Thiohalobacter thiocyanaticus: one gene and its partner. The protein of the gene in region 1 interacts with the protein of each later gene in a pairwise test. Links are inferred from orthologs where the notes say so. Each region holds a gene or a part of one and is shown in the gene's direction. Other genes may lie near its edges.

Region 1 (15,419 bases):
TGGCGCCGGCCGATCTCCACCCCGGGCGCGTCGGTGGGAATCAGGGCCAGGGTGATGCCGAGATCCGGCTCACTGCCCAGATGGCCATCGGGATCGTAGAGATGAAAGGCCAGGCCCAGCAGGGTCGCCACCGGCCCCAGGGTGATGTAGCGCTTGTCCCAGTTCAGCCGGATGCCGAGCACCCGTTCGCCATCGAGCTCACCGAAGCACACCACCCCGGTATCCGGAAGGGAGGCGGCATCCGAACCGGCCTCGGGACCGGTCAGGGCGAAGCAGGGCACCTCCTCGCCGCGGGCCAGGCGCGGCAGGTAATGGTCCTTCTGTTCAGCAGTACCGTAGTGCAGCAGCAGCTTGGCCGGGCCCAGCGAGTTGGGCACCATCACTGTGACCGCCGCGGTCAGGCTGCGGCTGGCGATCTTCATCACCACCCGGGAATGGGCCTGGGCGCTGAATTCCAGGCCGCCGTACTGGCGGGGGATGATCATGCCGAAGAAGCCCTGCTGCTTGATGAAGTCCCAGACCTCGGGGGCGAGATCCGCGTCCTCGTGGGTGATGCGCCAGTCGTCCAGCTGCCGGCACAGATCCTCGACCGGGCCGTCGAGAAATGCCTGCTCGTGTTCGCTGAGTTCAGAGACGGGATAGCGGTGCAGGGCGTTCCAGTCGGGGCGGCCACTGAACAGTTCACCGTCCCAGCCCACGGTGCCGGCCTCCAGCGCCTCGCGCTCGGTCTGCGACAGGGGCGGCAGCACCCGTTTGAAGGTTCGGAACAAGGGCCGCATCAACAGGCGGCGGCGCCAGTCGGGTAGTCCTGTGAGCAGCGCCAGCCCAATCAGTGCCGCTGCCAGGATCCACAGCATTGTGCCCTGCATTGAAAACCTCCCGTCACCAGAGCATAGAAGTCTGGCAGTCAGCCGCGATCGACCTCCACGGAAACCGCTTCGCCCTCGTTCACGGAGTTCGGCGGCGGCGGGATGCCCTGCGGATACTGTCTGGCCACGTTCAGATCAAGCAGACGGACCATGCGATCGCGCCGGTCCCGGCAGATGTACTCCTCCTCCCAGGGCAGGTCGCGATACAGGGCCCGGTCCTTGAGACCCGGACAGGGATACTTGATGATCTCGAAATAGGGCGAGTAGTCGAAATCCCGCGGCGTATACAGGCGCGCATTGCGCTTGTACAGCCGCAACTCACCGTCCTCGCGCCGCTGCATCACGGGCAGCACGGGAAAATGCACGTCATTGAAGGCCGCCGCCAGCATGGAGGAGCAGACCGTACGGGTGGGGATGCCGGCGTTGTGCTCGAACAGCGACGAGCGCCACTGTCGCGGCAGCACGCCGTAGGGGAACAGGAAGCGCGCCAGGTCCAGCAGCTGGCGGATGTCGTACTCGCAGCCCAGGTGGCTGACCGCAAAGCGGATCACCCTCTGGGCATCACTCCGGGACAACCCCGTGGGCCGGCAGATGCGCAGATGATCGCGGCGATACTTGTGCAGCGGATGGACAACGGTGCCTTCGCCCAGCAGGGCCTCGATCACCAGCGGGTCGTTGGGATCGCCGTCGTAGAGATAGGAGACGTGCTCGCGCACACTGGGATCGTCGATATCGGCCAGCCGGCCGATGTAGAGCGCGGAATGGGTCCAGGGACTCTGGGTGAGGTTCTTGATGACATGGCTGACCCGGGCGCGGCCCTCCACCAGCAGCACATCGGCAGGACGGATCTCGTAGCTGAGGCGTTCGTAGTCACACAGCGGGGTCTGCTCGGCGGACGACTCTTGCGTCAGCCAGCGGGTGATACGGGCGGCGATCCAGGCCTTCAGTCCTCGCGCCATTGCGCTGCTCCCGGCCGTGCCTTGTGCCTGTAGGATTTGACCCCTTGAACAACCGAAGGTTGCCTTACCTTAAATATAGCGGCCTGGCTGGAGTAGAACTGAATACCCTGAAATCCGATACATATTATGTTGTTATGCCGGCCGCAAGTCAATCAAGCAACAATGACACTTACATTATTCCTCTTCACTGCCGCGCAGGCGGGAATGACGGAAAGAATGAGTGCGTTGAGAGCCGTTACAGCAAGTCGAGAAAGCGCTTGATTACACTCAACGGCATGTAGGCATGCGGCGACACCCGGATGCCGCCGGCGCGCTGAGCGCACTGCACCCCTGCCGTGCGCAGGCGCTGGAACAGATCGTCCACCGGCTCCTGCAACGGCCGGAAGGTGACAATGCCGGCCAGGCGGTCCGGCTGGGTGCGGGTGATCAGGGCATAGCGATCGGGCTGCGCCTGCAGCGCCGAGACGATTTGCTGCGAGCGCTGCAGCACCGCCGCGCCGACCCGATCCATGCCGATTTCCTCCAGCAGCGACAGGCTGGCCTCCAGCGCATAGATACCCAGCATGTTCGGACTGCCGCATTCGAACCGGCGGGCATCGGAGGCCACCTGCCAGTCGGGATTGTCGAAGTTGCCGGGCTCGGCCAGCATGTGCCAGCCGTACTCCAGCGGCTGCAATGTCTGCAGCAGTTCGCGACGGCAGTAGAACAGCGCCAGCCCCTCCGGCGCCAGCATCCACTTGTGCCCGTCGGCGACCACGAAATCCGCCCGCGCCGCGCGCACATCGAAGGGCAGGGCGCCGATCTGCTGAATGGCATCGACGCAGAACAGCACCTCGGCCTCCTCGCAGTGGCGGCCGATCCGCCGCAGGTCCAGCCGCAGCCCGGTGCCGTACTGCACCGCGCTGATGGCCACCAGGCGGGTGCGGTCGTCGACCTGATCGATCACCGCCTGTTCCGGGTCTTCGCCCGAGACATCGGCATAGCGGACCACGACGCCGCGCGGCCGGAGCGACTCCCAGACCACCCGGTTGGAGGGGAACTCCTGGTTGCTGATGACCACATTGTCGCCGGCCTGCCAGTCCAGCCCGGCAGCGATGAAGGACAGGCCCTCGGAGGTATTTTTCAGCAACGCGATCTCATCGCTCCCACGTGCCCCGATCAGCCGCTGCAGCCGTTCGCGCAGCCGCTGCTCGGTCTGCTGCCAATGCAGGTAGTGGCGCGAACCCTCATGCAGGTTCTCATCCGCAAAGGCCTGCACGGCCGCCGCCGTTCGCCGCGGCCAGGGCGAGACCGCGGCATGATTGAGATAGATCAGATCGGGCGCGAGTTCAAACTCGGCCTCCAGTTCGGTAATTTGCATGCAATTCTTCCTGATCAGGGCCGATTCGGCTCCAGCTTGCCATGGCGCCGGCCGGACTGGCAATTGGCTGTCACCAAAGGGTTGGCCGATCCCAGCCGGTGTCGCTTGACACAAGCGGGGGCATGAACAATGATCACAGTGTCCCTGGCGCCAAGCGAGAGGAAATGCCAATGGCTGAAGAGGAATCTGTAAGCTGCGCCCGGGTGACGAGCTCGGTTGCCGGCGAATCGCCGCCGGAATCGTCAGCGTCGCCCGAATCCACCATCAGAGAAGAGGTACCCAGGATGAGTGTACGTGTCGGACAGAAAGCCCCCGATTTCACCGCACCCGCCTATCACAAGGGCAGCTTCACCAATGTGACGCTGTCGGAGTTTGCCGGCAAGTGGGTGATGCTCTGTTTCTACCCCGGTGATTTCACCTTCGTCTGAGCTACTGAAGTGTCGGCGGTCGCCGCGAATTATCAGAAGCTCCAGGATCTGGGGGTTGAAGTCATCTCGGTCAGCGTGGACAGCCACTTCGTCCACAAGATCTGGAATGATGAGGAACTGAGCAAGATGGCCGATGGCGGTGTGCCATTCCACATGGTCGCCGATCAAGCCGGCAATGTCGGCCGGGCCTATGGATGCTGGGACGAGAGCCAGGGAGTCGAACTCCGCGGTCGTTTCATCATCGATCCCGACGGGGTCATCCAGGCCATGGAGGTGCTCACCCCGCCGGTCGGGCGCAAGCTCGCCGAAACGATACGCCAGATCCAGGCCTATCAGCACGTGCGCGCCACCCAGGGCAAGGAGGCCTGCCCCGCAGGCTGGGAACCGGGCAAACCCACTCTCAAGCCCGGGCCGGATCTGGTCGGCAAGGTGTGGGAGGTCTGGAACCCCTCCATGGAATAAGTCCGGCGCTGCTGCAGGCAACCGGCACCTCGAGACCCCGTCCCCAGTGGCGGTGTTTTTCTTTGGGTGACTGCAGCATGAGTTGTGCTATTCTGCGGGTGAGGTTTCTGTCCAGTTGGATGAAACATGCATCAACTCTCCAAACTGCCGTCCGTCAGCCGCATCCTCTCTGACACGCAAATCGCTGCGCTCGTGGATAGCCACGGGCAGACCGTCGTTACCCGGATCGTGCGTGACACCCTGTCCGCTGCCCGCGCCGCCGCCCGCACCGGCGAGCCTGTTCCCGATGTAACGAGCCTGGTCTCCAGGGTCGCCGACACCGCCCAGACGTTGGCCATGCCGCGCCTGCGTCCGGTCTACAACCTCACCGGCACGGTACTGCATACCAATCTCGGTCGAGCCCTGCTGCCGGAAGAGGCCGTCACCGCCCTGGTCACGGCCGCCCGCAGCCCCTGTGCGCTGGAGTACGACATCGAGGACGGCGGCCGCGGCGACCGCGATGACGTGGTCGCTGAATTGTTGTGCGAACTTACCGGCGCCGAGGCCGCGACCGTGGTCAACAACAATGCCGCCGCCGTGTTCCTGCTGCTCAATGCCCTGGTGCGGAAGAAGAAGAAAAAGGTCATCGTCTCGCGCGGAGAACTGATCGAGATCGGTGGCGCCTTCCGGATACCCGACATCATGCAGCGCGCCGGCGCAGACCTGGTCGAGGTCGGCACGACCAACCGCACCCATCTGACGGACTTCCGCGCCGCGATCACCAGACGCACGGCCATGCTGATGAAGATTCACACCAGCAACTACGCGATCCAGGGCTTCACCCATGCCGTTCCCGAACGTGAGTTGGCCGAACTGGCGCATGCGCATGAACTGCCCTTTATCGTCGACCTCGGCTCCGGCACCCTGACCGGGCTCGAGCGCTGGGGACTGCCGCACGAGCCCACGCCGGGCGAAAGCATTGCCGCCGGCGCCGATCTGGTGACCTTTTCCGGGGATAAGCTGCTCGGCGGTCCGCAGGCCGGATTGCTGGTCGGCCGCCGGGATCTGATCAAGCGGATCAAACGCAACCCGCTCAAGCGGGCACTACGTGTCGGCAAACTCACCCTGGCCGCGCTCGAGGCCGTGCTGCGGCTGTACCGTGATCCCGACCGCCTGGCGGAACGCCTGACCGCGCTGCAGCAGCTGACCCGCCCCGAAGCCGAGATCCGTGCCGCGACACAGCGCCTGCTGCCGGATGTGCAACGCGCCCTGAATGCACTGCCGGTAACGGTGGAAATCGTGCCGCTGCAGTCCCAGATCGGCTCCGGCTCGCTGCCCGTGGACCGATTGCCCTCGGCCGGTCTCGCCGTCAGGCCGCAGGGAAGGAAAAGCGGCGTGCTGCATCGCATCGAGACCGGTCTGCGCGAATTGCCGCGCCCGGTGATCGGCCGCATCGAAGATGGGGCGCTGCTGCTGGATCTGCGCTGCCTGCAGCGTCAGGAAGAAGACGGATTCCGGGCCAATCTCGCCCGTTTGTCATGCTCATAGGCACCGCCGGCCATATCGATCACGGCAAGACCACGCTGCTCAAGGCACTCACCGGCGTGGATGCCGACCGACTGCTGCAGGAAAAGGCCCGCGGCATCACCCTGGATCTCGGCTACGCCTACACACCGCTGACCGATGGCTCGGTACTCGGTTTCGTTGACGTACCCGGGCACGAAAAGCTGATCCGCAACATGCTTGCCGGCACGACCGCGATCGACTTCGCCCTGCTGGTGATCGCCGCCGACGACGGACCGATGCCGCAGACCCGCGAACACCTGGAACTGCTGGAACTGCTGGATATCGGGCAGGGAGCCGTCGCCCTGACCAAGACGGATACCGTCACAGCAGAGCGCCTTGAGCAGGTACGACAGGAAGTGGCCGATCTGCTGACCGGCACGGTGCTGGCGGCGAGTCCGGTTTTTCCCGTATCCGGGCGGACGGGGGAGGGCGTGGCGGCGCTGCGCAGCCACCTCGAGGCCACAACCGCTGCAATCAGCCGACCGCCGGCCGCAGGGCGTTTCCGTCTCGCCATCGACCGCTGTTTCGCGCTCTCCGGCGTCGGCACGATCGTGACCGGTACCGCCCATGCCGGCGCCGTTGCCGTGGGCGACAGGCTCAGCCTGGCGCCGGCGGGAGTCACGGCCCGGGTACGCGGCCTGCACGTGCAGGATCGGCCGGCCGAACGCGGGCAGGCGGGGGACCGCTGCGCGCTGGCGCTCAAGGGCAACTTCGACCGCCGCGACATCCGCCGCGGGATGTGGCTGGTCGATCCCGCGCTCGCCGTTTCACTGTCCCGCTTTCAGGCCGAACTGCGCGTGCCTGCCGGCCAGGCGGCGCTCAGACACATGCAAACCGTGCATGTGCATCTGGGCACCGACGATATCATCGGTCGGGTGGCATTGCTCGACGGCAAACGCGCCGAGCCGGGGCACACCGCGCTGGCAGAGATTCTGCTGGAGCGGGAAACCCTGTGTCTGCGCGGCGACCGCATCATCCTGCGCGATGCGGGCGCCCGGCGCACCGTCGCGGGGGGCAGGGTGCTCGACATTCATCCCCCTGCACGCCACAAGCGCAGCCCCGAACGGCTGCGCCTGCTGGACAGCCTGCGCAATGACGACCCGGCCGCCGGTCTGGAACTGATGGCAGACCAGTCCGCTACCGGCGTCGATCTGCACCGGTTCACTCTGAACTGGAATCTCGATGAGGCGCAGGCCAGAACGCTGTGGCAGCGGGCGGGCCTGCGCGTGGTCGAGGCGGGCGAATCCGCGATCGGCCTTTCGCAGGCAGCCTGGGACGGGCTCCGGCAGCGGCTGCTGGAGACCCTGGCCCGGGAACACGAACGCTCACCGGACATGATCGGTGTCGAGGCCGGACGGCTGCGCCGCATGACGGCCGTCAATCTGCAGCGCCCTGTTTTCGACGTCCTGGTGGACGAACTGCTGACCTGCGGAGCGATTGCGCAGACGCGGGCCTGGCTGCACCTCCCTGAGCATCACGTCAGCGTGAGCGACGACGACCGTGCACTGTTCAGCGAATTGAAGCCGCTGCTGCAAGCCGCCCCTTACAATCCCCCGCGCGTGCGCGACATCCACAAGGCGACGGGTATCCCCGAACCCGCCGTGCGGCAGCTGTTCAAGCGCCTCGCCCGTGCCGGTGAACTCTATCCCGTCGGCCACGATCACTATTTCACCGCCGGCGCCGTGGCGGAACTGGCCGCCATCGTCGCGCGACTCAACACAGAGCAGGGCGCCGCTCGCGCCGCCCCCTTCCGCGACATTCTCTTCCCCGAGGGCGGGGGAGGCCGTAAGGTGGCCATCCGGATTCTCGAGTTCTTCGACCGCATCGGTTACACTCGGCGCGAGCGCGATGACCATGTGCTGCGCGACAGCACGGCTGCGCTGCAATGGAGCGTGCGGTGACACGCATCAGATCCCTGGAAGAGATCGTTCCCCGGTGGGGCGCCCGGTCTTCAAAACCGGGAGGGGCTGTCAAGCGGTCCCTGGTAGGTTCGACTCCTGCTCTCTTCCGCCAATTCCCCGCCTGCCGATACATCTATCAGGACTCCGCCAGTGCCCACGTGCGGCGGCTGTTGCTGATGCGGTTTCGGACTGAATGACACCCTGGTCAAGGAGCTGATCATGTTCATGGATAACCCCGCAGAAAAGACCCGACCCACCATCCGTCTGACCGAATACAGCCACGGCGCCGGCTGCGGCTGCAAGATCGCCCCCAAACTGCTGGAGGAAATCCTCGCCAGCGATGCCACTGTCCCTGTCGATCCGCGGTTGCTGGTGGGCAATGACTCCAGGGATGATGCCGCTGTGTACGACCTCGGCAACGGCAGCTCCGTGATTTCCACCACGGACTTCTTCATGCCTATCGTGGACGACCCCTTCGAATTCGGCCAGATCGCGGCCACCAATGCCATCAGCGACATCTACGCCATGGGCGGCCGCCCCCTGATGGCCATCGCCATCTTCGGCTGGCCGATCGCCAAACTCGGGCCGGAGGTCGCCCGCGCCGTGATCGACGGTGGTCGCAGGGCCTGTGAACTGGCCGGCATCACTCTCGCAGGCGGGCATTCCATCGATGCGCCCGAGCCCATCTTCGGGCTGGCGGTCACTGGCAGTGTCGAAAACGGGTTTCTCACCCGCAACGATACGGCGGAGCCCGGCTGCCGGCTCTATCTGACCAAGCCTCTGGGCATCGGCATCCTGACCACGGCGCAGAAGCAAAAGAAGCTACAGCCGGAACACATCCGCCTGGCACCCGACACCATGTGCCAGCTCAATGATATCGGCGCCGAACTCGGCCGGCTCGACGGCGTCAGGGCCATGACCGATGTCACCGGCTTCGGCCTGCTGGGACACCTGCTGGAGATGTGCGAGGGCAGCGGTGTCTCGGCCCGCATCGATTACGCCGCCGTGCCCAAACTGCCCGAAGTCGAGCACTACCTGGAACTGGGCTGTTCGCCGGGTGGCGCACAACGCAACTTCGACAGCTACGGCCACAAGGTCGGCGTCCTGTCCGAGAACAGACGCAGGATCCTGTGTGATCCCCAGACCTCCGGCGGTCTGCTGGTGGCCGTTGCGCCGCAGGCGGAACCGGAATTTACTGCGCTGGCCCGTTCATTCGGTCTCAACGATCTCCGTCCCATCGGCAGCCTGCTGGAAAGGGAGCACGGCCCGGTTGTCGAAGTGGAATGACCCCCCGGCTATCGACTACTGATGCTCGTTTCGGCCTGTTCATAACTTCGCATAATGTATATTATGTTAAATAACAAGCACGGCTCACTCAATCCAGCTGTTTGTGTTGTTACAACCTAACCTTGGCAAACCTACAAGCTAAATCTGGCAACTGTTGCAACCTAAATCGGCAACGCGGCCTAATGGAAACGCAAGATCAGGCAATATTGCTCCGTGTTTTGAGCCACTCTCGTTGCGCAAACTTCCGATGCCGACCAGAAGCGGTCTCTGATTACCCGTCATTGCGAGGAGCGAAGCGACGTGGCAATCTCCTTCAGCCACAAATTTCCTCGAAAAGATCCCGCCATACCGGGTTTCCATCCTCTATCAACGCAACTTTCGCTTTTCTCGGCCTGCCCTTCAGCTGCTTCTCTCTTTCAATGGCCAGGTCCATTGTTTCAAAAAGCTCAAACCAGATCAGTCGCGTTACATTGTATTTTGCAGTAAATCCTCTGACTGCTTTGCTTTTATGTTCCCAGATGCGCTTTGGAAGATTGCTGGTGACGCCAATATACAGCGTGCCATTCGGCCGGTTGCATAGGATATAAACAGCAGGTTGCTTTTCCATTTCGTCATCCTTGACGATGATGGTTCGGCTGTATCTTTGGGAGATTGCCACGTCGCTGCGCTCCTCGCAATGACGTGGAACTTTTAACGTCCGCTGTGTGCCCGTTAGCACACTTTATTCTGTCTGTTTAATCACTTTTGGAGAATCCTCACGGGTGTAATAACCAACCGGATAGCCTTCCCAATCCCCCGCCTGCGCCGTTGCTAATACAGTCTTCAATTCCTCGACCCCTGTTGACGGGTCCAACCACTGCCCCCATGTCGACGGCGACAATATCGCCGGCATCCGCGCATGCACCTCGCCGACAACGGCATTGGCCTCGACCGTGACTATCGCACAGGAGTCGACTCCCTCCCCTGCTTCGTCATGTGGCTCCCAGCGTCCCCACAGGCCCGCCATGAAGAAGGGCTCACCGTCTTTGCGGTGGAAGTAATACTGCGGCTTGCGCTTCTCCCCGGTGTCTCTGGGTTCATAGAAGCCGTCCGCCGCAATCAGGCAGCGGAAGTGGCGGAATGGAAACTGCCACAGCCGGCTCGTCGCCAGGGTCTCCGCCTTGGCGTTGATGGTGGAGTATTTTGTCCTGGGTTCTTTCTCGAAGGGCGGGATGTAGGGCCAGTGCAGGGAGGTCAGCTCACGCTCACCAGTCGGATCCAGGTGACAGGCCAGGACGGACTGGCCCGGCAGGATATTGTAGCGAGGCGGGAGCGAGCCGACCTGGCAACGGGCCCGGGCAAGGGCGGCAAAGCGCTCAGGGGGCGTGATCCTGGCGAAGCGTCCACACATACCGTGTCATAACCATTTGATTCTTATATGTGTCCATCATACCCAACCCGCGCCCCGCTGCCCAGGGATTTCATGCCCCCTGAATAACTGTATATTCATACAGTGTGTATCGCCATTCTATATTTTCACGAGGGCCGGGCGGCAGACAGGCGCCCCTGTGTATTAACAAAAGGATTGTTCATTCGTTTTCCGTGGGCCTGGAAACCCCGGTGAACTTGAAAATGAGCTTGCTCAGGTAGCGTTCGGTCGGACGGAACACATACGCTGCGGCGGCGGGCATTATCGCGAAGAAGAACCGCTCTTCAGTATCCTGCGCGACGAACAGCACCAGCAGCACGACAATGACGAGCGTAATCAGTGCATATATCACCCAGGCCATCCTGAGATGGGATTGATATCTGTCGTTTTGCATGTTTTTCACCTGGTTCCCTTCAACTCATCCAGCACCTGATTGTATACCGCCAGATCCGAGGGCTGAAACAGCACACATCGAATCTGCTTCAGCTGTGTCAGTTTCTGTGCTGCAGCGGTCATGACGCCCAGCGCGATCCTGGTCGCCGCTTCCAGCGGGTAGCCGAACACACCGGTGGAGATGGCCGGAAAGGCAATCGATTCGATCCCGTTCTGCTCCGCCAGCTGCAGTGCCCGGCGATAGCAGCCGGCAAGCAGTTCATCGGCGGGCTCATCCACACCGTAGACCGGTCCCAGGCAGTGGATCACATACTTGTTCGGGAGGTTGTGCGCACTGGTGATCACGGCCTGACCGGGTTTGATGGGCGCCAGCGACCGGCACTCCTCGTCCAGGCCCGGGCCGGCGGCGCGGTGGATGGCGCCGGCCACGCCGCCGCCGGGGCGCAGCTGGGCGTTGGCGGCATTGACGACGGCGTCCATGTCGGCCTGGCTGGCGATGTCGCCAAGGGTGCACTCGATGGTGACGTTGTTGATGGTGCGGTGGGTCATGGTTTCCTCCTTATGTCCCCCCTCCTTGATCCTCCCCCATCAAGGGAGGCTAGCGCTTCTGGCGGGCCTGCATCAGGGCGGCGTATTCCTCGGGAGCGATGAGCTGGCGGATATCGACGAAGCTGCCGCTGTCGAATGTCTTCAGTCTGCCCACGACCTCCAGCACCCGTTCCGCCGCCGCGCGCGGGCCGGGCATGGTATCGGTGCCGCGGGCGGCGCGGATCCGACCCAGGGCCGGATATTCCCCGGGATCGGGCTCGACACAGAGATAGTCCATCATGGCGGTGTCGATCAGGCCGGGGGCGATGGCCGCGAGATGGGTATCCGGAAACTCATGGGAATACAGCCGCAGCAGCATGTTGAGTGCGGCCTTGGAGATGGCGTAGCCGTTCCAGCCCTTGTTGCCCAGCACGGCCGCCCCCGAGGAAATGCCCACGATCTGGTCGACTGCAATACCGAAATCCAGCAGCCAGTCCAGGATGATCTTGTTGGACCAGACATTGATGTCCATGCTGCGGCCCAGTTCCTCCAGCGAGGTGTCGTGCATGGGTTTGATCCGGCCCAGGATGCCGGCATTGAGGATGACCAGGTCCAGGCGCTCAACGCCGGCCAGCAGCTGTTCCAGGGCCGCCGGCACCGTCGCGAAATCGCCCAGATCGCAGCGGACGTCATGCACCCCCTCCAGGTCACAGCCGCGGCGGCTGCAGCCGTAGACCTCCCAGCCCCGGGCCAGGGCCGCTGCGCTGAAACCACGGCCGAGGCCGCTGCTGTTGCCGGTGATGAACAACCTCATACAGACTCCTGTTGTGCATGGTGCATACGATGATTCTGTCCTTGTGACAGTGGCGCTCGCAAGCACTCTTTGTTGCAATAATAAGAACAATATTTTCATAAACAGGTAATTAATTCATATTTTCACAATAGTTATACTCTCTGTCAGATGAACCGGGAGAAGCGACATGCTCCGTAACACCTCAACAGGCTATGGCTGGATCAGCATCCTGCTGCACTGGCTGGTGGCGCTCGTCATCATCGGACTGTTCGCGCTGGGATTGTGGATGACGGATCTGACCTATTACGATCCCTGGTACCGCGAGGCGCCGGCCATTCACAAATCCGTCGGGATACTGCTGTTCCTGGCAATTGTGCTGCGCCTGGCCTGGCGCTGGTGCAACCCGCGGCCTGTCCCGCTGTCGAATCACAAGCCCTGGGAGCGGCAGCTGGCGCACTGGACACATGTGCTGCTCTATGCCCTGCCCCTGCTGGTGATGGTCAGCGGCTACCTGATCTCCACCGCCGAGGGCCGGCCGGTGGAGGTGTTCGGCTGGTTCAGCGTTCCGGCCACATTCAGCGGTTACGAGCAGCAGGAGGACATCGCCGGCGAGATCCACGAGATTCTGGCCTTCATCCTGATCGGCCTGGCCTCTGTGCATGCCCTGGCTGCGCTCAAGCACCATTACATCGACCGCGACCGGACCCTGCGGCGCATGCTGCGGAGCCGGAATGACATGACCTGAAAGGTTGAAAACCTGCAATTCACCATCCCGGCGCAGGCCGGAATGACGATGATCAAACCCTTCTCACCAACACAAGGAGATACACCATGAAAACCCGGACCCTGACAGCCGCCCTCCTCGCCAGTGTTCTCAGCCTGCCCGGCCTGGCCGCGGCGGCGGACTATGTCATCGACACCAAGGATTCGCATGCCTTCATCCAGTTCCGCATCCCGCACCTGGGTTACAGCATGCTGCTCGGCCGCTTCAACGAGTTCGAGGGCCGCTTCAGCTATGACGAGGACAAGCCCGAGGCCTCCAGTGTCGAGGTGGTGATCCAGACCGCCAGCATCGACTCCAACCATGCCGAGCGCGACAAGCACCTGCGCGGCGAGGACTTCCTGGAGGTCGGGAAATACCCCGAGGCCCGCTTCGTCAGCACCGGCTTCACCGAGCATGGCGACGATACCGCCACGCTGGAGGGCGAACTGACCCTGCACGGCGTCACCCGGCCCATCAGCATCGAGGTCGAGCACATGGGGCACGGCCCGGATCCCTGGGGCGGCTACCGCCGCGGCTTCACCGGCACCACCACCCTGAAACTGGCCGATTTCAACATCGACTACGACCTGGGTCCGGCCTCGCGCGAGGTGGAGCTGTTCCTGTCGGTGGAGGGGATTCGCCAGGACTGAATCGAGGCGAACGCCCCTCACCCGGCCCTTTTATGCCCTATGGGGGCTCCCCCTCCGGGGAGAGGGGATTCATTTACGGGCCGGCAGGACTGCCGGCCCGATTTTTTTGTCTGCCGTATCAGGCATAATGGCCGCATGACAGGCACCAAGACCACGGTCGGCTGGCGCGAGTGGGTGGCCCTGCCCGAGTTGGGCGTTCCCTATCTCAAGGCCAAGATCGACACCGGCGCGCGCACCTCGGCCCTGCATACCTTCCTGATCGAGCCCTTTGACGAGGACGGTGTGCGCAAGGTCCGCATCGGCCTGCACCCGCATCAGAACCGCAGCGACATCGAGCATTTCACCGTAGCCGAGGTCATCGACGAACGCTGGGTGAGTGACTCCGGCGGGCACCGGGAAAAACGCTATGTCATTCGCACCGAGTTGCGGCTGGGCGCGACGACCTGGCCGATTGAGGTGACCCTGACCAACCGTGATAACATGCGTTTTCGCATGCTGCTGGGACGAACCGCCATGGCCGGACGGCTTGTGGTGGATCCACAGTCTTCCTACCTGGCGGGTGAAAAACCCTCCGCCGGCAAACACCGACACGCACAGGATTCCGGATGAACATCGCTATACTCTCCCGCCGCGCCTCGCTCTACTCCACCCGGCGCCTGGTCGAGGCCGCCAAGGAGCGCGGCCACGAAGTGCGGGTGATCGACACCCTGCGCTGCTATATGAACATCGCCTCGCACAAGCCGGAGGTGCATTACAAGGGCGAGAACCTGAGCGGCTTCGACGCCGTCATTCCGCGCATCGGCGCCTCCATTACCTTCTACGGCACCGCCGTGCTGCGTCAGTTCGAGATGATGGGCACCTTCCCGGTCAACGAGTCCGTCGCCATCACCCGCGCCCGTGACAAGCTGCGCTCGCTGCAGCTGCTCTCGCGCCGCGGCATCGGTCTGCCGATCACCGGCTTCGCCCATTCGCCGGATGACGTCGAAGACCTGATCAAGATGGTCGGCGGCGCCCCGCTGGTAATCAAACTGCTGGAAGGCACCCAGGGCATCGGCGTGGTGCTGGCCGAGACCCGTCAGGCCGCGGAGAGCGTGATCGAGGCCTTCATGGGGCTGCGCACCAACATCATGGTGCAGGAATACATCGGCGAAGCCAGAGGCTCCGACATCCGCTGCTTCGTCATCGGCGACAAGGTGGTCGCGGCCATGAAACGTCAGGCCAAGGAGGGCGAATTCCGCTCCAACCTGCATCGGGGCGGCTCCGCCACCCTGATCAAGATCACCCCCGAGGAGCGTTCCACCGCGGTGCGCGCGGCCAGGATCATGGGGCTGAACGTGGCCGGTGTGGACATCCTGCGTTCCAATCACGGCCCGGTGGTCATGGAGGTCAACTCCTCGCCCGGCCTGGAGGGCATCGAAAGCGCCACCGGCAAGGACATCGCCGGGATGATCATCCAGTTCATCGAGAAGAACGCCAAGTTCGGCAAGACGGGCACCAAGGGCAAGGGCTGAGGACAGGGCCTGGCATGCAAGCCGATCCACTCCACATCAACGGCCGGAGCATTGCGCCCGGCACCCGCACCACGCTGGAGCTGCCCATCACCCGGCTCTACACGCACACGCCCATCACCATGCCGGTGCAGATCGTGCGCGGCAACAAGGCCGGGCCGCACCTGTTCGTCAGTGCCGCCATCCACGGCGACGAACTCAACGGTGTGGAGATCATCCGCCGGGTACTGCGCTCGGCGGCGCTGAAGCGCCTGCGCGGCACCCTGATCGCCGTGCCCATCGTCAATGTGCAGGGTTTTCTGCAGCACTCGCGCGAACTGCCCGATCAACGCGATCTCAACCGGGTCTTCCCCGGCTCCGAAAAGGGCTCGCTGGCGGCACGCCTGGCACACACCTTCATGGAGGAGATCGTCGGCAATTCCACCCACGGCATCGACCTGCACACGGGTGCGCGCCACCGCTTCAACCTGCCGCACATCCGCGCCAACATGCACCTGCCTGATACCGAGGCCATGGCCAAGGCCTTCGGCACGCCGGTGGTGCTCAACGCCGACATCCGCGACGG
Region 2 (15,188 bases), 330 kb from region 1 along the record:
TGAGTTTGTTCATTGTTGTTACTCCTTATTGGTAGAAGAAAAAAACTTTGTCGCCCGCAGGCGCAGGGGAGGCGCGCCCGGGCCGCTCTGGGACCAGATTATACATATCTCTGACTTTAGAGCATCTGCCTAGTGTGTCAAACTGTATACAATTATGAGGTGGTTTCGGGCCTGCCGTGCCGGCTGCGCCAGGGTCACAGACGAGGGCATCGAGGTGCGCATCGCTCTACTTGAAGACGACACTTTTCAGGCCGAGGCCCTGACTGTGTGGCTGGAGGCGGCTGACCACCAGGTCAGCGTCCGGCACGACTGCGCCGGATTCCGCGCGGCGCTGCAGGAGGCGGACTACGACCTGCTCATCCTTGACTGGATTCTGCCCGACGGCAGCGGGCTGGAGGTGCTGGACTGGCTGCGCGGCGAACGGGGAGACACGACACCGGTGCTGTTCATCACCCAGCGCGACCGGGAAAGCGATGTGGTGACCGCCCTGGAGCACGGCGCCGACGACTACATGGCCAAGCCGGTCAAGCCGCTGGAGATGCTGGCCCGGGTCACGGCCCTGGCGCGTCGGGCCAGCACGCCGGGGGCGCAGGTGCTGGAGTTCGGTCCCTACCGCATCGATACCGCCAGTCGCACCCTGTACCGGGACGGCGACAGGATCGATCTCACCCACAAGGAATTCGACCTGGCCCTGTACCTGTTCCGCAATCTGGGCCGGCTGATCAGCCGTGGCCGCCTGCTGGAAGCAGTCTGGGGCACCCGGGCCGAACTCAACACCCGTACCGTCGACACCCACGTCAGCCGCCTGCGCAACAAGCTCGGCATCAGCCCGGCGCAGGGCTGGAGGCTGGGCGCGGTCTACCAGCACGGCTACCGGCTGGAACGGCTGGAACCGCAGGCGGTCGAAGACGAAGCATGAACACACCCCCTGACAGCATTCGCGCGGTGGTGTGGCAGGAAGGCGAACTGCGCCTGCTCGACCAGCGCCGGCTGCCGGATGCGGAAAGCTGGCTGCGGCTGGATACCGCTGCCGCAGTGGCCGATGCCATTCGCGATATGGTGGTGCGCGGCGCGCCCGCCATCGGCATCGCCGCTGCCTATGGCGTTGTCATCGCCGCGCGGCAGCGCTACCGGGAAAACCCCGCTGACTGGAAGACGGCGCTGGAGCCCGACCTGGAGCAACTGGCCGCCGCGCGGCCCACGGCCGTGAACCTGTGCTGGGCGCTGGCGCGGATGCGCGGTCTGATCCAGTGTCTGGACGGCGACCCGGTACCGGCCCTGACCGCCGAGGCCGGGCGCATCCATGAGGAGGATATCGCCGCCAACCGCCGCATGGGCGAACTGGGTGCGGCCTTCCTCGACGGAGTCGAGGGCGTGCTTACCCATTGCAACACCGGCTCGCTGGCCACCGGCGGCTTCGGCACCGCGCTGGGCGTGATCCGTCAGGCCTGGGGCGAAGGCCGCATCCGGCGCGTGTTCGCCGACGAGACCCGGCCCTGGCTGCAGGGGGCGCGCCTGACGGCATGGGAACTGGTCCGCGACGGCATCCCGGTGACCCTGCTGGCCGATGCCGCCGCCGCACACCTGATGCATACCGGGCAGGTGCAGTGGGTGATCGTCGGTTCCGACCGCATCGCCGCCAACGGCGATGTGGCCAACAAGATCGGCACCTACGGGCTGGCCGTGGCCGCACGCCATCACGGGGTGAAATTCATGGTGGTCGCACCCACCTCCACGGTGGACCTGGGCACCGCCTCCGGCGCCGACATTCCCATCGAACAGCGGCCCGGGGAAGAGGTGCTGGGCGCCGGCGGCCGACATATCGCCGCGCCCGGCGCCGCGGCCTGGAACCCGGCCTTCGACATCACCCCGGCGGAACTGGTGGACGTGATCGTCACCGAAGCCGGGGTGGTGGAACGGCCCGACCGCGACAAGCTGGCCGCGCTGATGGCGCGAGCCGCGGCCTGATTTCTGCCGGGCAATACGTAGGTCGGGTTAGCCTGCAGGGCGTAACCCGACGTGTCCCGGGCCGGTGTCGGGTTACGCTGCGCTAACCCGACCTACCGCACTGCAACACCCAAGACCCCGTCATCCCCGCGCAGGCGGGGATCCAGCAGCCGCGGCGGTTTATGGATTATTCGCTTCGCTCACCCTGCGGGCCGCCCTCCGGGCGTTCAACGCGCTGCGCGCTTTTGTCCCGCCTGCGCGGGAATGACGGTGGGGAAACTCCAGTCATATACCCGATTCCTGGTCAAAACCCCGCCTGAGCGCCTCAGGATCGATCTGAGGCGCGTTTTTCTGGGACGCTGCCCCCCGGCTGTGGTAGTATTGATCGAATTACAGCGCCTGTGCGGGGTTCAGCCGCGCCGGCGTCGGAGGAACCCCACAATAAATAACGTTACCGACTGACTGCACCCATGGCCGAATTCGCCAAAGAAGTCCTGCCCGTCAATCTCGAAGATGAAATGAAGCAGTCCTACCTCGATTACGCCATGAGCGTGATCGTGGGCCGGGCACTGCCGGATGTTCGGGATGGCCTCAAGCCGGTCCACCGGCGCGTGCTCTTCGCCATGAGCGAACTGGGCAACGACTGGAACAAGGCCTATAAGAAGTCGGCCCGCGTGGTCGGTGACGTCATCGGTAAGTACCATCCCCACGGCGACACCGCCGTCTATGACACCATCGTGCGCATGGCGCAGCCGTTTTCGCTGCGCTACATGCTGGTGGACGGCCAGGGCAACTTCGGCTCCATCGACGGCGACTCGCCGGCGGCCATGCGTTACACCGAGGTGCGCATGGCCCGCATCGCCCACGAGATGCTGGCCGACATCGACAAGGAAACGGTCGATTTCATCCCCAACTACGACGAGACCGAGAGCGAACCCTCGGTCTTCCCGACCCGCTTCCCCAATCTGCTGGTCAACGGCTCGGCCGGCATCGCCGTGGGCATGGCGACCAACATCCCGCCGCACAACCTGAACGAAGTCATCAATGCCTGTATCGCGCTGATCGACAATCCCGAGATCGAGATCCGCGAACTGATGGAGTACATCCCGGGCCCGGACTTCCCCACCGCCGGCATCATCAATGGCGTGCGCGGCATCCAGGAGGCCTACCTGACCGGCCGCGGGCGGGTACAGGTGCGCGCCCGCACCGAGATCGAGGAGGACAGCAAGGGTCGCGAGACCATCGTGGTCACCGAACTGCCCTACCAGGTCAACAAGGCCCGCCTGCTGGAGAAGATCGCCGAACTGGTCAAGGACAAGAAGATCGACGGCATCAGCAACCTGCGCGACGAGTCCGACAAGGACGGTATGCGCATGGTGATCGAACTCAAGCGCGGCGAGGTCTCGGAGGTGGTGCTGAACAACCTCTACCAGCAGACCCAGATGCAGAACGTGTTCGGCATCAACATGGTCGCGCTGGTCGACGGCCAGCCGCGGCTGCTGAATCTCAAGGCCATCCTCGAGTCCTTCATCCGCCACCGCCGCGAGGTGGTCACCCGCCGCACCGTGTTCGAGCTGCGCAAGGCGCGCGAGCGGGCCCATATCCTGGAAGGCCTGGCGGTGGCGCTGGCCAACATCGACGAGGTCATCGAACTGATCAAGACCTCGCCCAGCCGCGCCGAGGCCCGTCAGGGCCTGATGGGCCGCGCCTGGCCGCCGGGTCTGGTGCTGGACATGCTGGAGCGCGCCGGTGCCGAGGCCTCGCGCCCCGACGGCCTGGCCCCGGGACTGGGGCTGACCGATGCCGGTTACCGCCTGTCCGAGGCCCAGGCCCAGGCCATCCTGGAACTGCGCCTGCACCAGCTGACCGGGCTGGAGCAGGACAAGATCCTGGACGAGTACCGCGAGTTGCTGGAGAAGATCGACGACCTGCTCGCCATCCTCAACAGCACCGAACGGCTGATGCAGGTCATCCGCGACGAGCTGATGCAGGTGCGCGACCAGTTCGGCGACGAACGCCGCACCGAGATCCGCGAGGCCGAGGCCGACCTGGCGCTGGAGGATCTGATCACCGAGGAAGACGTGGTGGTCACCCTGTCGCACGCCGGTTATGCCAAGGCCCAGCCGCTGAGTGAATACTCCGCCCAGCGCCGCGGCGGGCGCGGCAAGAGCGCGACCAGCGTCAAGCAGGAAGACTTCATTGACAAGCTGTTCATCGCCAGCACCCACGATACGATCCTGTGCTTCTCCAGCCGCGGCAAGGTGTACTGGCTCAAGGTCTATCAGTTGCCGGTGGCCGGGCGCCAGGCCCGCGGCAAGCCCATTGTCAACCTGCTGCCGCTGGAGCAGGGCGAGCGCATCAACGCCGTGCTGCCGATCCGCGATTTCGACACCGAGGATTTCATCTTCATGGCCACCGCCAATGGCACGGTCAAGAAGACCCCGCTGCGCGCCTTCGCCCGGCCGCGCAGCAGCGGCATCATCGCCCTGGAACTGCGCGACCAGGACTGGCTGATCGGCGTGGCCGTCACCGACGGCAACCAGGACGTGATGCTGTTCACCGACGCCGGCAAGGCCATCCGCTTCAAGGAGGAGAGCGTGCGTGCCATGGGCCGCACCGCTGCCGGCGTGCGCGGCATCCGGCTGCAGCCGGACCAGCAGGTCATCGGCATGCTGATCGCCGCCGAGGGCGATGTGCTCAGCGCCACCGAGCACGGTTACGGCAAGCGCACGCCGATCGACGAGTATCCGGTGCATGGCCGCGGCGGCCAGGGCGTGATCTCGGTCCAGACCAACGAGCGCAACGGCGCCGTGGTCGGCGCCAAGCTGGTGAGCGAGACCGACGAGGTCATGCTCATCACCAACATGGGCACCCTGGTGCGTACCCGCGTGGACGAGATCTCGCGCATGGGCCGCAACACCCAGGGCGTGCGCCTGATCCGCGTCGGCGAGGACGAAAAGCTGGTCGGCATCGACGCCATCGCCGAGGCCGAGGAGGATGAGGAAGCCTCCGAAGGCGAGGCGTAGGTCGTAGGATGGGTGCAGGCGTTGTGCGCCGGAACCCATCGTCAGGCCGGCACGCATGATGGGTTGCGCTTCGCTCCACCCATCCTACAGGAATACACGGTAATCGGAGTCTTTTATGAGTCGTATCTACAATTTCAGCGCCGGCCCGGCCATGCTGCCGGAGGCAGTCCTGAAACAGGCGCAGGAGGAACTGGTCGACTGGCAGGGCAGCGGCATGTCGGTCATGGAAATGAGCCACCGCGGCAAGGAGTTCATGTCCATCGCCGAGGCCGCCGAGGCCGACCTGCGCCAGGTCATGGGCATCCCCGACAACTACAAGGTGCTGTTCCTGCAGGGCGGGGCCAGCAGCCAGTTCGCCATGGTGCCGCTGAACCTGCTGCGCGGGGGCGCCAAGGCCGACTACATCAACACCGGCGCCTGGTCCAAGAAGGCCATCGCCGAGGCCAAGCGCTATTGCAACGTCAACGTCGCCGCCACCTCCGAGTCCGAGAACTTCATGACCATCCCGGCCTTCGATTCCTGGCAGCTGGCCGATGACGCTGCCTATGTCCACTACACCCCCAACGAGACCATCGGCGGGGTGGAGTTTCACTGGATCCCGGAGGTCGGCGACAAGCCGCTGGTGGCGGACATGTCCTCCACCATCCTGTCGCGCCCGATCGACGTGTCGAAATACGGCGTGATCTATGCCGGCGCCCAGAAGAACATCGGCCCGGCCGGCCTGACCGTGGTGATCGTGCGCGAGGACCTCATCGGCCAGGCGATGGAGCGCACCCCGACCATGTTCGACTACAAGACCCACGCCGAGTCCGATTCCATGTACAACACCCCGCCGACCTACGGCTGGTATCTGGCCGGACTGGTGTTCAAGTGGATCAGGGACAACGGCGGGCTTGAGGCCATGGCCGAGATCAACAAGCGCAAGGCCGACAAGCTCTACGCCGCCATCGACGGCTCGGACTTCTACGCCAACCCGGTCGATCCCGAGTGCCGCTCCTGGATGAACGTGCCCTTCACCCTGGCGAATCCGGAGCTGGACGCCACCTTCCTCAAGGAGGCAGCCGCCCAGGGGCTGACCACGCTCAAGGGCCACCGTTCCGTCGGCGGCATGCGCGCCAGCATCTACAACGCCATGCCCGAGGCGGGTGTGGATGCGCTGATCGACTTCATGGCCGATTTCGAAAAACGCAACGGGTAAATCAAGAGCGCCACGGAATACACGGAAAACACGGAATTGAAATGATTATGGTTTTTCATTGCCGGGCGCGCAGCGCCACGGCAATGACAATAAAATTTTCCGTGTCTTCCGTGGGTTCCGCGGCGCTCTGATCGCTCTTTGGTAGGATAAATTTCATGTACAAGATACTCACCCTCAACAACATCTCCGTCACCGGCCTGGACCGGCTGCCGCGCGACAACTACGAAATCGCCTCCGAGATCACTCATCCGGACGCCATCCTGCTGCGCTCCTACAAGATGCACGACATGGAGATCCCGGCTTCGCTCAAGGCCGTGGGCCGCGCCGGCGCCGGGGTGAACAACATCCCGGTGGACAGGATGAGCGAACTGGGCATCCCGGTGTTCAATGCCCCGGGCGCCAATGCCAACGCGGTCAAGGAACTGGTGCTGACCGGCATGCTGCTGGCTTCACGCAACATCTGCCCGGCCTGGGACTTCGCCCGCAACCTGGAAGGCGACGACGCCGCCATCAGCAAGGCGGTGGAGGCCGGCAAGAAGAACTTCGTCGGCACCGAGCTGCCGGGGCGTACCCTGGGCGTGATCGGCCTGGGTGCGATCGGCGTGCTGGTGTGCAACGCGGCCAAGGCGCTGGGCATGAACGTGATCGGCTACGATCCGGATATCAGCGTGCAGCGCGCCTGGCAGCTGTCGTCCGACGTGCAGAGTGCCAGCAGCGTGGATGACCTGCTCAGTCGGGTGGACTATGTCAGCTTCCATGTGCCGCTGATCGATGCCACCAAGCACATGATCAATGCCGACCGGCTGAAGAACATGAAGGACGGCGTGGTCATCCTCAACTTCGCCCGCAACGGCATCGTCGACGACGAGGCCGTGGTCAAGGCGATCGATGCCGGCAAGGTCGGCGGCTATGTCTGCGATTTCCCCAGCAACCTGCTGAAGAACCACGACAAGGTGGTGACCCTGCCGCATATGGGCGCCTCCACCCGCGAGGCCGAGGAGAACTGCGCCATCATGGTGGCCGATCAGGTGCGCGAGTTCCTGGAAAATGGCAATGTGCACAACTCGGTCAATTTCCCCGAGGTATTCATGCCGCGCAGCGACGGTCAGCGCCTGGCGGTGGTAAATGCCAACGTGCCCAAGATGCTGGGCCAGATCTCCACCGTGCTGGCCGACACTGGCCACAACATCATCGACATGCTGAACAAGTCGCGCGGCGAACTGGCCTACACCCTGGTCGACGTCGAGGGCGAGGTGGACCAGGACTGTCTGGACCAGATCAGGGCCATCGAGGGTGTGCTGGCGGTGCGTACCCTGTAGATAATTTGGCGGGATCAACGCAGAGGCCGCGGAGGCGCAATGGTCCGTCATTGCGAGGAACAAAGTGACGAAGCAATCTCTTGATTGAGGCTACCGCGTTACGAGATTGCCGCGGCGCTACGCGCCTCGCAATGACGATGAATATATTTGATAGCCTCTGTATCCATAGGGCATAAACGCCTCCGCATCCTTTGCGTTACCATCACCCAGGTGAAACAGAACAACCAAACGGCAGCCATGAACGAGTCGGACCAACTCAAGGCCATCCGGGAGAGCATCGACCGGATCGATGACCAGCTGCTGGAGCTGATCAGTCAGCGGGCGCGCTGTGCCCAGGATGTGGCGCGCATCAAGCAGGCCGCCGGCGAGATGAACGACTTCTACCGCCCGGACCGCGAGGCGCAGATACTCGCGCGCATCCGCGAGCTCAATCCCGGTCCGCTCAGCGATGACGAGGCCGCGCGCCTGATCCGGGAGGTCATGTCCGCCTGCCTGGCGCTGGAGAAGCCGCTGACCATCGCCTATCTCGGCCCCGAGGGTACCTTCACCCAGGCCGCCGCGCTCAAGCACTTCGGCCATTCCATTCGCAGCACCGCCCTGGGTTCGATCGACCTGGTCTTCCGCGAGGTGGAATCGGGCAGCGCCCACTACGGCGTGGTGCCGGTGGAGAACTCCACCGAAGGCGTGGTCAATCATACCCTGGACATGTTCATGCGCTCGCCGCTGCACATCTGCGGCGAGGTGCAGCAGCGCATCGAACTGCACCTGCTCGGCAAGGCCGCTGACACCTCCGGCATCAAACGGGTGTACTCGCATCAGCAGTCCCTGGCCCAGTGCCGGGAATGGCTGGACACCAACCTGCTGCAGGCCGAGCGCATCGCGGTGAGCAGCAACGGCGAGGCGGCACGGCGTGCCGCGGCCGAGTCCGACAGCGCCGCGGTGGCGAGCGAAACCGCCGCCGAGTTGTACGGCCTGAACCGGCTGGCGCGCAACATCGAGGACGAGCCGGGCAACACCACCCGCTTCCTGGTGATCGGCAAACAGACGGTCGCGCCCTCGGGCCGGGACAAGACCTCGCTGCTGGTCTCGGTGCGCAACGAACCGGGCGCGCTCTACACCCTGCTGGCGCCGTTCAACGAGCACGGTATCAGCATGACCCGCATCGAATCGCGGCCCTCACGGCGCGGCGTCTGGGATTATGTCTTCTTCGTCGACATCGAAGGCCATGCCGGGGATGCGCAGGTCGCAGCGGCGCTGGCCGAGTTGGAACAGCGGGCGAGCGTTCTCAAGGTGCTGGGGTCGTACCCCCGGGCGCAGGTGTGAGCGGGTTCGAGCGATCATATGGATCGCCGAAGTATGTAGGTCGGGTTGGCGCAGCGTAACCCGACAGGGATCGGCCGGATGTCGGATTACGCCCTTTGGGCTGATCCGACCTACGCCGCTGACCTGCATTAATGTTTTCCCGTCATCCCGGCGCAGGCCGGGATCCAGTGACCGCAGTGGGTCCTGGATTCCGGCCTGCGCCGGAATGACGAGTTTGTGGTTTGGAATAGGCTGGTCGGGTTGGCGCAGCGTAATCCGACAGGGGCCTCACCGGTGTCGGATTACGCCCTGCGGGCTAATCCGACCTACGTTGCAGATCGAGTGAAAAACCGCGAATCGAGTGATTGATGAACGACCACGAACGCCATTACCTGTTCGACTGCGCCACTGCCGGCGTGCAGGGGCTGCAGCCCTATCAGCCGGGCAAGCCGCTGTCCGAACTGGAGCGCGAGTACGGCGTGCGCGACGCGGTCAAGCTGGCCTCCAACGAGAACCCGCTCGGTCCCAGTCCGCGGGTGAAGGAAGCCATTCAGGCCCATGTCGCCGAACTGGCCCGTTACCCGGACGGCAACGGTTTCGGTCTGAAGCGGGCGCTGGCCGACCGCCACGATGTCGATCTGAAGCAGATCACCCTGGGCAACGGCTCCAACGACGTGCTGGAACTGATCGCCCGGGCCTTTCTGGCCCCGGGGCGCGGCGCGGTGTTCTCCGAGCACGCCTTCGCGGTCTATCCCATCGTCACCCAGGCCATCGGTGCGACACCCCAGGTGGCACCGGCGCGCGACCACGGCCACGATCTGCAGGCCATACGCGCGGCCATCGATGACACCACCCGGGTGGTGTTCATCGCCAATCCCAACAACCCGACCGGCACCTGGCTACCGGGGCGCGAACTGGAGGCCTTCCTGGCCGAGGTGCCGCGCGATGTCATCCTGGTGCTGGACGAGGCCTATGTCGAATATGTCCGCGAGCCGGACTATCCCGACAGCCTTCCCTGGCTGGACCGCTGGCCGAACCTGGTCATCACCCGCACCTTCTCCAAGGCCTACGGCCTGGCCGGCCTGCGCGTGGGCTATGCCCTGTCCAGCCCGGTGGTGGCCGATCTGCTGAACCGTGTGCGCCAGCCGTTCAACGTGAACAGCCTGGCCCTGGCCGCGGCCGAGGTGGCACTCGGCGATGCCGAGCACATCGCCCGCGCCGTGGCCTTGAACGACGCCGGCATGCAGGCCTGGCGGGCGGCCTGCGACAAGTTGGGACTGGCGTATATCCCTTCGGTGGGCAACTTCCTCAGCGTGGATGTCGGCCGCCCGGCCGGTGCGGTCTACGAGGCGCTGCTGCGCGAGGGCGTGATCGTGCGGCCCATCGGTGCCTATGGGCTGCCCAACCATCTGCGCATCACCATCGGCACCGAGGCCGAGAACAGCCGCGCCATCGCCGCGCTGGAAAAGGTTCTGGCATGAACATCGAAGCCGCGTGTACTCCGTCATTCCGGCATCGGCCTGCGCCGGCACAGGCTGCGGCCGAATCCAGTAGGCGCGGCGGTATCTGGACCCCGGCCTGCGCCGGGGTGACGGAAAAATGCATTGCAGCGTGCTATTGCATTCGCTGCATACGAGGGCTCTGAGCCATGCGGATTGAACGCCTCTGCATCATCGGCGTGGGACTGATCGGCGGTTCGCTGGCCCGCGCCCTGCGGGCGAACGATGCGGTGGGCGAGGTTGTCGGCTGCAGCCGCAGCGCCGAGCATCTGCAGCAGGCGGTCGACCTGGGCGTGATCGACCGCTATGACACCGATCCCGCACAGGCGGTCGCCGGTGCCGACCTGGTGCTGGTGGCCGTGCCCATGGGCGCGATGGAAGCGGTGTTCAAACAGATCAGGCCCCATCTGGCGCCGGATGCGGTGATCACCGATGTCGGCAGCGCCAAGGGTGCGGTGGTTGATGCCGCCCAGAAGGCCTTTGGCGGCGTGCCGGCCAACCTGGTGCCGGGCCATCCCATCGCCGGGACCGAGCGCAGCGGCGTGGCGGCCTCCTTCGCCGAGCTGTTCCGGCAGCGCCGGGTGATCCTCACCCCGCTGGCGCATACGGATGCCGAGGCGGTGGAGCGGGTGCGCGGCCTGTGGGAGACGGCCGGGGCCGAGGTGGTGGAGATGGGGGTCGAGCATCACGACCGGGTGCTGGCCGCCACCAGCCATCTGCCGCACATCCTGGCCTATGCCACGGTCGACAGCCTGGCGCGCTTGCACGAACACGACGAGATATTCCAATATGCCGCCGGCGGCTTCCGCGATTTCACCCGCATCGCCGGCAGCGACCCGGTGATGTGGCGCGACATCTGCCTGGCCAACCGCGAGGCCATCCTGGAGATGATCGCCCATTTCCAGGTGGACCTGACCGCGCTGACCGAGGCCATCCAGGCGCGTGACGGCGAACGGCTGGTGGAAATCTTCAGCCGCGCCAAGCGGGCGCGGGATGAGCATGCGCCGCGTTAGGCGTCATTCGCGTAGTCGTAGGCCGGGATAAACGCAGTGTTCCCGGCACTCCGGATCGAATGCCGGAAACGGGCCATCCGGCCCTTATTCCGGTCTACGCGCTGAACCCCATGGATTCCCGCCTTCGCGGGAATGACGGGAAGGCAGTAACGTAGGTCGGGTTAGTCCGCAGGGCGTAACCCGACGTTTGCCGCGACGCTGTCGGGTTGCGCTGCGCTAACCCGACCTACTCGTTTGAATCGAATGAACAGGAACCCGAATTGACCCACACCAACAAACAATTCCACATCCAGCCCGGTGGCCGGCTCGAAGGCCGGTTCAAGGTGCCGGGGGATAAATCCGTGTCGCACCGCGCCATCATGCTGGGTTCGCTGGCCGAGGGCGTGAGTGACGTGACCGGTTTCCTGGAGGGCGAGGACAGCCTGGCCACCCTGGCCGCCTTCCGTGCCATGGGTGTGAAGATCGAGGGGCCCTACGATGGCAGCGTGCGCATCCACGGCGTGGGAATGCACGGCCTGCAGCCGCCGCCCGAGCCGCTGTACCTGGGCAACTCGGGCACCTCCATGCGGCTGCTGGCCGGGCTGCTGGCCGGGCAAACCTTCGACAGCGTCCTGACCGGCGATGATTCCCTGTCGCGGCGGCCCATGGGCCGGGTCATCGATCCGCTGACTGCAATGGGCGCACGCATCGACAGCGAGGCGGGCGGGACCGCGCCGCTGAAAATCACCGGGGGGCGGGCATTGCGGGGCATCGACTACGCCCTGCCCATGGCCAGCGCCCAGGTGAAATCCTGCGTCCTGCTGGCCGGGCTCTATGCCGCGGGCCGGACCTGCACCACCGAGCCGGCGCCGACCCGCGACCACACCGAGCGCATGCTGCAGGGCCTGGGCTACGCGGTCGAAGTCGACGGGCCGCGCGCCTGCCTCGACGGCGGCGGCCGGCTGACCGGCGGCGCGATCACGGTGCCGGCCGACATCTCCTCGGCGGCCTTCTTCCTGGTGGGGGCCAGCATCGCGCCTGGCTCGGACCTGGTACTGGAGCAGGTGGGTATGAACCCGACCCGCACCGGGGTGATCGACATCCTCCAGCGTATGGGCGCGAACATCGATATTGCCAACGAGCAGGTGCTGGGCGGAGAACCGGTGGCCGATCTGCATATCACCGCCGCCGCGCTCAAAGGCATCGACATCCCGCCCGAACTGGTGCCGCTGGCCATCGACGAGTTTCCCGCCCTGTTCGTGGCCGCCGCCTGCGCCGAGGGCCGCACGGTGCTGCGCGGGGCCGAGGAACTGCGGGTCAAGGAAAGCGACCGCATCCAGGTGATGGCCGATGGTCTGCAGGCGCTGGGCGTGTCCGCCGAGCCCACGCCGGACGGCATCGTCATCGAGGGTCAGCCGCAACTCGGCGGCGGCCGGATCGACAGCCACGGCGACCACCGCATCGCCATGAGCTTCGCCATGGCCGGACTGCGTGCCGAGGCCGGGATCGTCATCGACGACTGCGCCAACGTGAACACCTCCTTCCCCGAGTTCGTGGCGCTGGCCCAGCAGGCCGGTCTTGGGGTGACCGAATGAGTGATCAGGCACCGGTGGTCGCCGTCGATGGACCCAGTGGCTCGGGCAAGGGCACGGTCAGCCGGGCCCTGGCGACCCGCCTGGGCTGGCATTTCCTCGACAGCGGCGCCCTCTACCGGCTGGTGGCCCATGCCGCCCTGGACCGGGGGGTGGCGCTGGACGACGAGGCCGGACTGGCCGATCTTGCCCGGCATCTGGAAGTGCGCTTCGACACCGATTCCGACCGCATCTGGCTCGGGGACGAGGAGGTCAGCCTGGCCATCCGCAGCGAGGCCGCCGGGGACGCCGCCTCCCGGGTGGCGGCCCTGCCGGGCGTGCGCGAGGCGCTGCTGCAGTTGCAGCGGGATTTTCGCGCCGCGCCGGGGCTGGTGGCCGACGGTCGCGACATGGGCAGTGTGGTTTTTCCCGCGGCCGAGGTGAAGATCTTTCTCACCGCCAGCGCCGGGGAACGTGCCCGGCGCCGCTATAACCAGTTGAAGGAAAAGGGGATCGAGGCCGACATTGCGGAACTGGTGGCGGCCATCGAGGCCCGCGACAAGCGCGACATGGAACGGCCGGTCGCGCCGCTGAAGCCGGCGGAGGACGCCGTGGAGCTGGATACCTCAGGGCTGGATATCGAGGGCAGCATTGCGGCGGCGTTGGGGATCGTGCGGGGGCGGCTGGGCGCCTGATGCCCTCACCCCCGGCCCCTCTCCCAAAGGGAGAGGGGAGGCTGGCTCCCTCTCCCCGCCGGGAAGAGGGTCGGGGTGAGGGGGCGAATGTGCCCGGCGCCTACCCAGACTAGTGATATTTTTCGCATTTCTGCCTATAATACCCGTTTGTACGAATCGGCGCCCGGATAGCCCTTATCCGGGCTTTGTCTTTGCAACCAACCCGTGACGGTTCGTCTGTCCGACCGCGCGGCCCAACAAGTGAATCGCAGTTGCGGTTCAAGGAATGAGTCAACCATGAGCGAAAGCTTTGCAGAACTGTTCGAAGAGAGCCTGGCCAAACAGGAACTCCGCCCCGGATCCATCGTCACCGGCACCGTCGTCGACATCAAGCCGGACGTGGTCATCGTCAACGCGGGACTGAAATCGGAAGGCGTGATTCCGGTCGAACAGTTCTATAACGAGCAGGGCGAACTCGAGATCAACGTGGGCGAGGACGTGGAAGTCGCCCTGGATTCCGTCGAGGACGGTTTCGGCGAGACCCGCCTGTCGCGCGAGAAGGCCAAGCGCGCGCGTGTCTGGAAGGAACTGGAACAGGCCTACGAAGACAACGAGACCGTCAAGGGCATGATCAGCGGCAAGGTCAAGGGCGGCTTCACCGTCGACATCAAGGACATCCGCGCCTTCCTGCCCGGCTCGCTGGTGGATGTGCGCCCGGTGCGCGACACCACCTACCTGGAGAATAAGGAACTCGAATTCAAGGTCATCAAGCTCGATCAGCGCCGCAACAACGTGGTGGTCTCCCGCCGCGCGGTGGTCGAGTCCGAATACAGCGCCGAGCGCGAGGAACTGCTCAAGAACCTGCAGGAAGGCATGGTCATCAAGGGCATCGTCAAGAACCTCACCGATTACGGCGTGTTCGTGGACCTGGGCGGCATCGACGGTCTGCTGCACATCACCGACATGGCCTGGAAGCGCATCAAGCATCCGAGCGAGATGGTCGCCGTGGGTGACGAGATCGAGGTCAAGGTGCTCAAGTTCGACCGCGAGCGCAACCGCGTCTCCCTGGGTATGAAGCAGCTGGGCACCGATCCGTGGGAGGATCTGTCCCGCCGCTATCCCGAAAGCACCCGCCTGTTCGGCAAGGTCACCAACATCGCCGACTACGGTTGCTTCGTCGAGATCGAGGAAGGCGTGGAAGGTCTGGTGCACGTCTCCGAGATGGACTGGACCAACAAGAACGTCAACCCGGCCAAGGTCGTGCACGTGGGCGACGAGGTCGAGGTCATGGTGCTGGACATCGACGAGGAGCGTCGCCGCATCTCCCTGGGCATGAAGCAGTGCCACGCCAATCCCTGGGAAGAGTTCGCCGCCACCCACAACAAGGGTGACAAGGTCTCTGGTCAGATCAAGTCCATCACCGACTTCGGCATCTTCGTCGGCCTGGACGGCGGCATCGACGGTCTGGTGCATCTGTCGGATATCTCCTGGAGCGATACCGGCGAGGAAGTGGTGCACAACTTCAAGAAGGGCGACGAGGTCGAGGCCGTGGTCCTGGCCGTGGATCCCGAGCGCGAACGCATCTCGCTGGGCCTGAAGCAGCTGGAAAAGGATCCCTTCTCCAACTTCGTGGCCGCCCATCCCAAGGGCAGCATCGTTA

The links.
Region 2: the proteins of selB (region 1) and serC interact in binary tests that used the Escherichia coli proteins (3 or more experiments, as listed by UniProt). The link is inferred for Thiohalobacter thiocyanaticus from one-to-one orthologs.

What each region holds. Positions count from the first base shown.
Region 1 is NZ_AP018052.1:1,963,158-1,978,576, forward strand. What follows is about bases 5,061-8,059. They hold selB (selenocysteine-specific translation elongation factor), read left to right. Parts: upstream 5,061-5,595; coding sequence 5,596-7,524; downstream 7,525-8,059. Other genes in these bases: selA (L-seryl-tRNA(Sec) selenium transferase), read left to right, coding at 5,061-5,605; selD (selenide, water dikinase SelD), read left to right, coding at 7,750-8,059. In the rest of the region: CFK21_RS09050 (acyl-CoA dehydrogenase), read right to left, coding at 1-869; CFK21_RS09055 (YiiX/YebB-like N1pC/P60 family cysteine hydrolase), read right to left, coding at 908-1,828; CFK21_RS09060 (aminotransferase class V-fold PLP-dependent enzyme), read right to left, coding at 2,064-3,188; more of selA, read left to right, coding at 4,205-5,060; more of selD, read left to right, coding at 8,060-8,811; CFK21_RS09090 (GIY-YIG nuclease family protein), read right to left, coding at 9,125-9,418; CFK21_RS09095 (SOS response-associated peptidase), read right to left, coding at 9,533-10,201; CFK21_RS09100 (hypothetical protein), read right to left, coding at 10,380-10,613; CFK21_RS09105 (macro domain-containing protein), read right to left, coding at 10,619-11,161; CFK21_RS09110 (SDR family NAD(P)-dependent oxidoreductase), read right to left, coding at 11,211-11,954; CFK21_RS09115 (cytochrome b), read left to right, coding at 12,121-12,678; CFK21_RS09120 (YceI family protein), read left to right, coding at 12,765-13,346; CFK21_RS09125 (ATP-dependent zinc protease family protein), read left to right, coding at 13,482-13,955; rimK (30S ribosomal protein S6--L-glutamate ligase), read left to right, coding at 13,952-14,857; CFK21_RS09135 (succinylglutamate desuccinylase/aspartoacylase family protein), read left to right, coding at 14,872-15,419. UniProt on the Escherichia coli protein: Translation factor necessary for the incorporation of selenocysteine into proteins. It probably replaces EF-Tu for the insertion of selenocysteine directed by the UGA codon. SelB binds GTP and GDP.
Region 2 is NZ_AP018052.1:2,288,956-2,304,143, reverse strand. Bases 4,362-7,129 are described here. They hold serC (3-phosphoserine/phosphohydroxythreonine transaminase), read left to right. Parts: upstream 4,362-5,088; coding sequence 5,089-6,171; downstream 6,172-7,129. Other genes in these bases: CFK21_RS10675 (phosphoglycerate dehydrogenase), read left to right, coding at 6,327-7,129; gyrA (DNA gyrase subunit A), read left to right, coding at 4,362-4,973. Outside these bases: CFK21_RS10700 (OmpA family protein), read right to left, coding at 1-13; CFK21_RS10695 (response regulator transcription factor), read left to right, coding at 155-919; mtnA (S-methyl-5-thioribose-1-phosphate isomerase), read left to right, coding at 916-1,968; more of gyrA, read left to right, coding at 2,418-4,361; more of CFK21_RS10675, read left to right, coding at 7,130-7,490; pheA (prephenate dehydratase), read left to right, coding at 7,728-8,813; hisC (histidinol-phosphate transaminase), read left to right, coding at 9,161-10,273; CFK21_RS10660 (prephenate dehydrogenase), read left to right, coding at 10,441-11,304; cmk ((d)CMP kinase), read left to right, coding at 12,875-13,549; rpsA (30S ribosomal protein S1), read left to right, coding at 13,826-15,188. UniProt on the Escherichia coli protein: Catalyzes the reversible conversion of 3-phosphohydroxypyruvate to phosphoserine and of 3-hydroxy-2-oxo-4-phosphonooxybutanoate to phosphohydroxythreonine. Is involved in both pyridoxine and serine biosynthesis.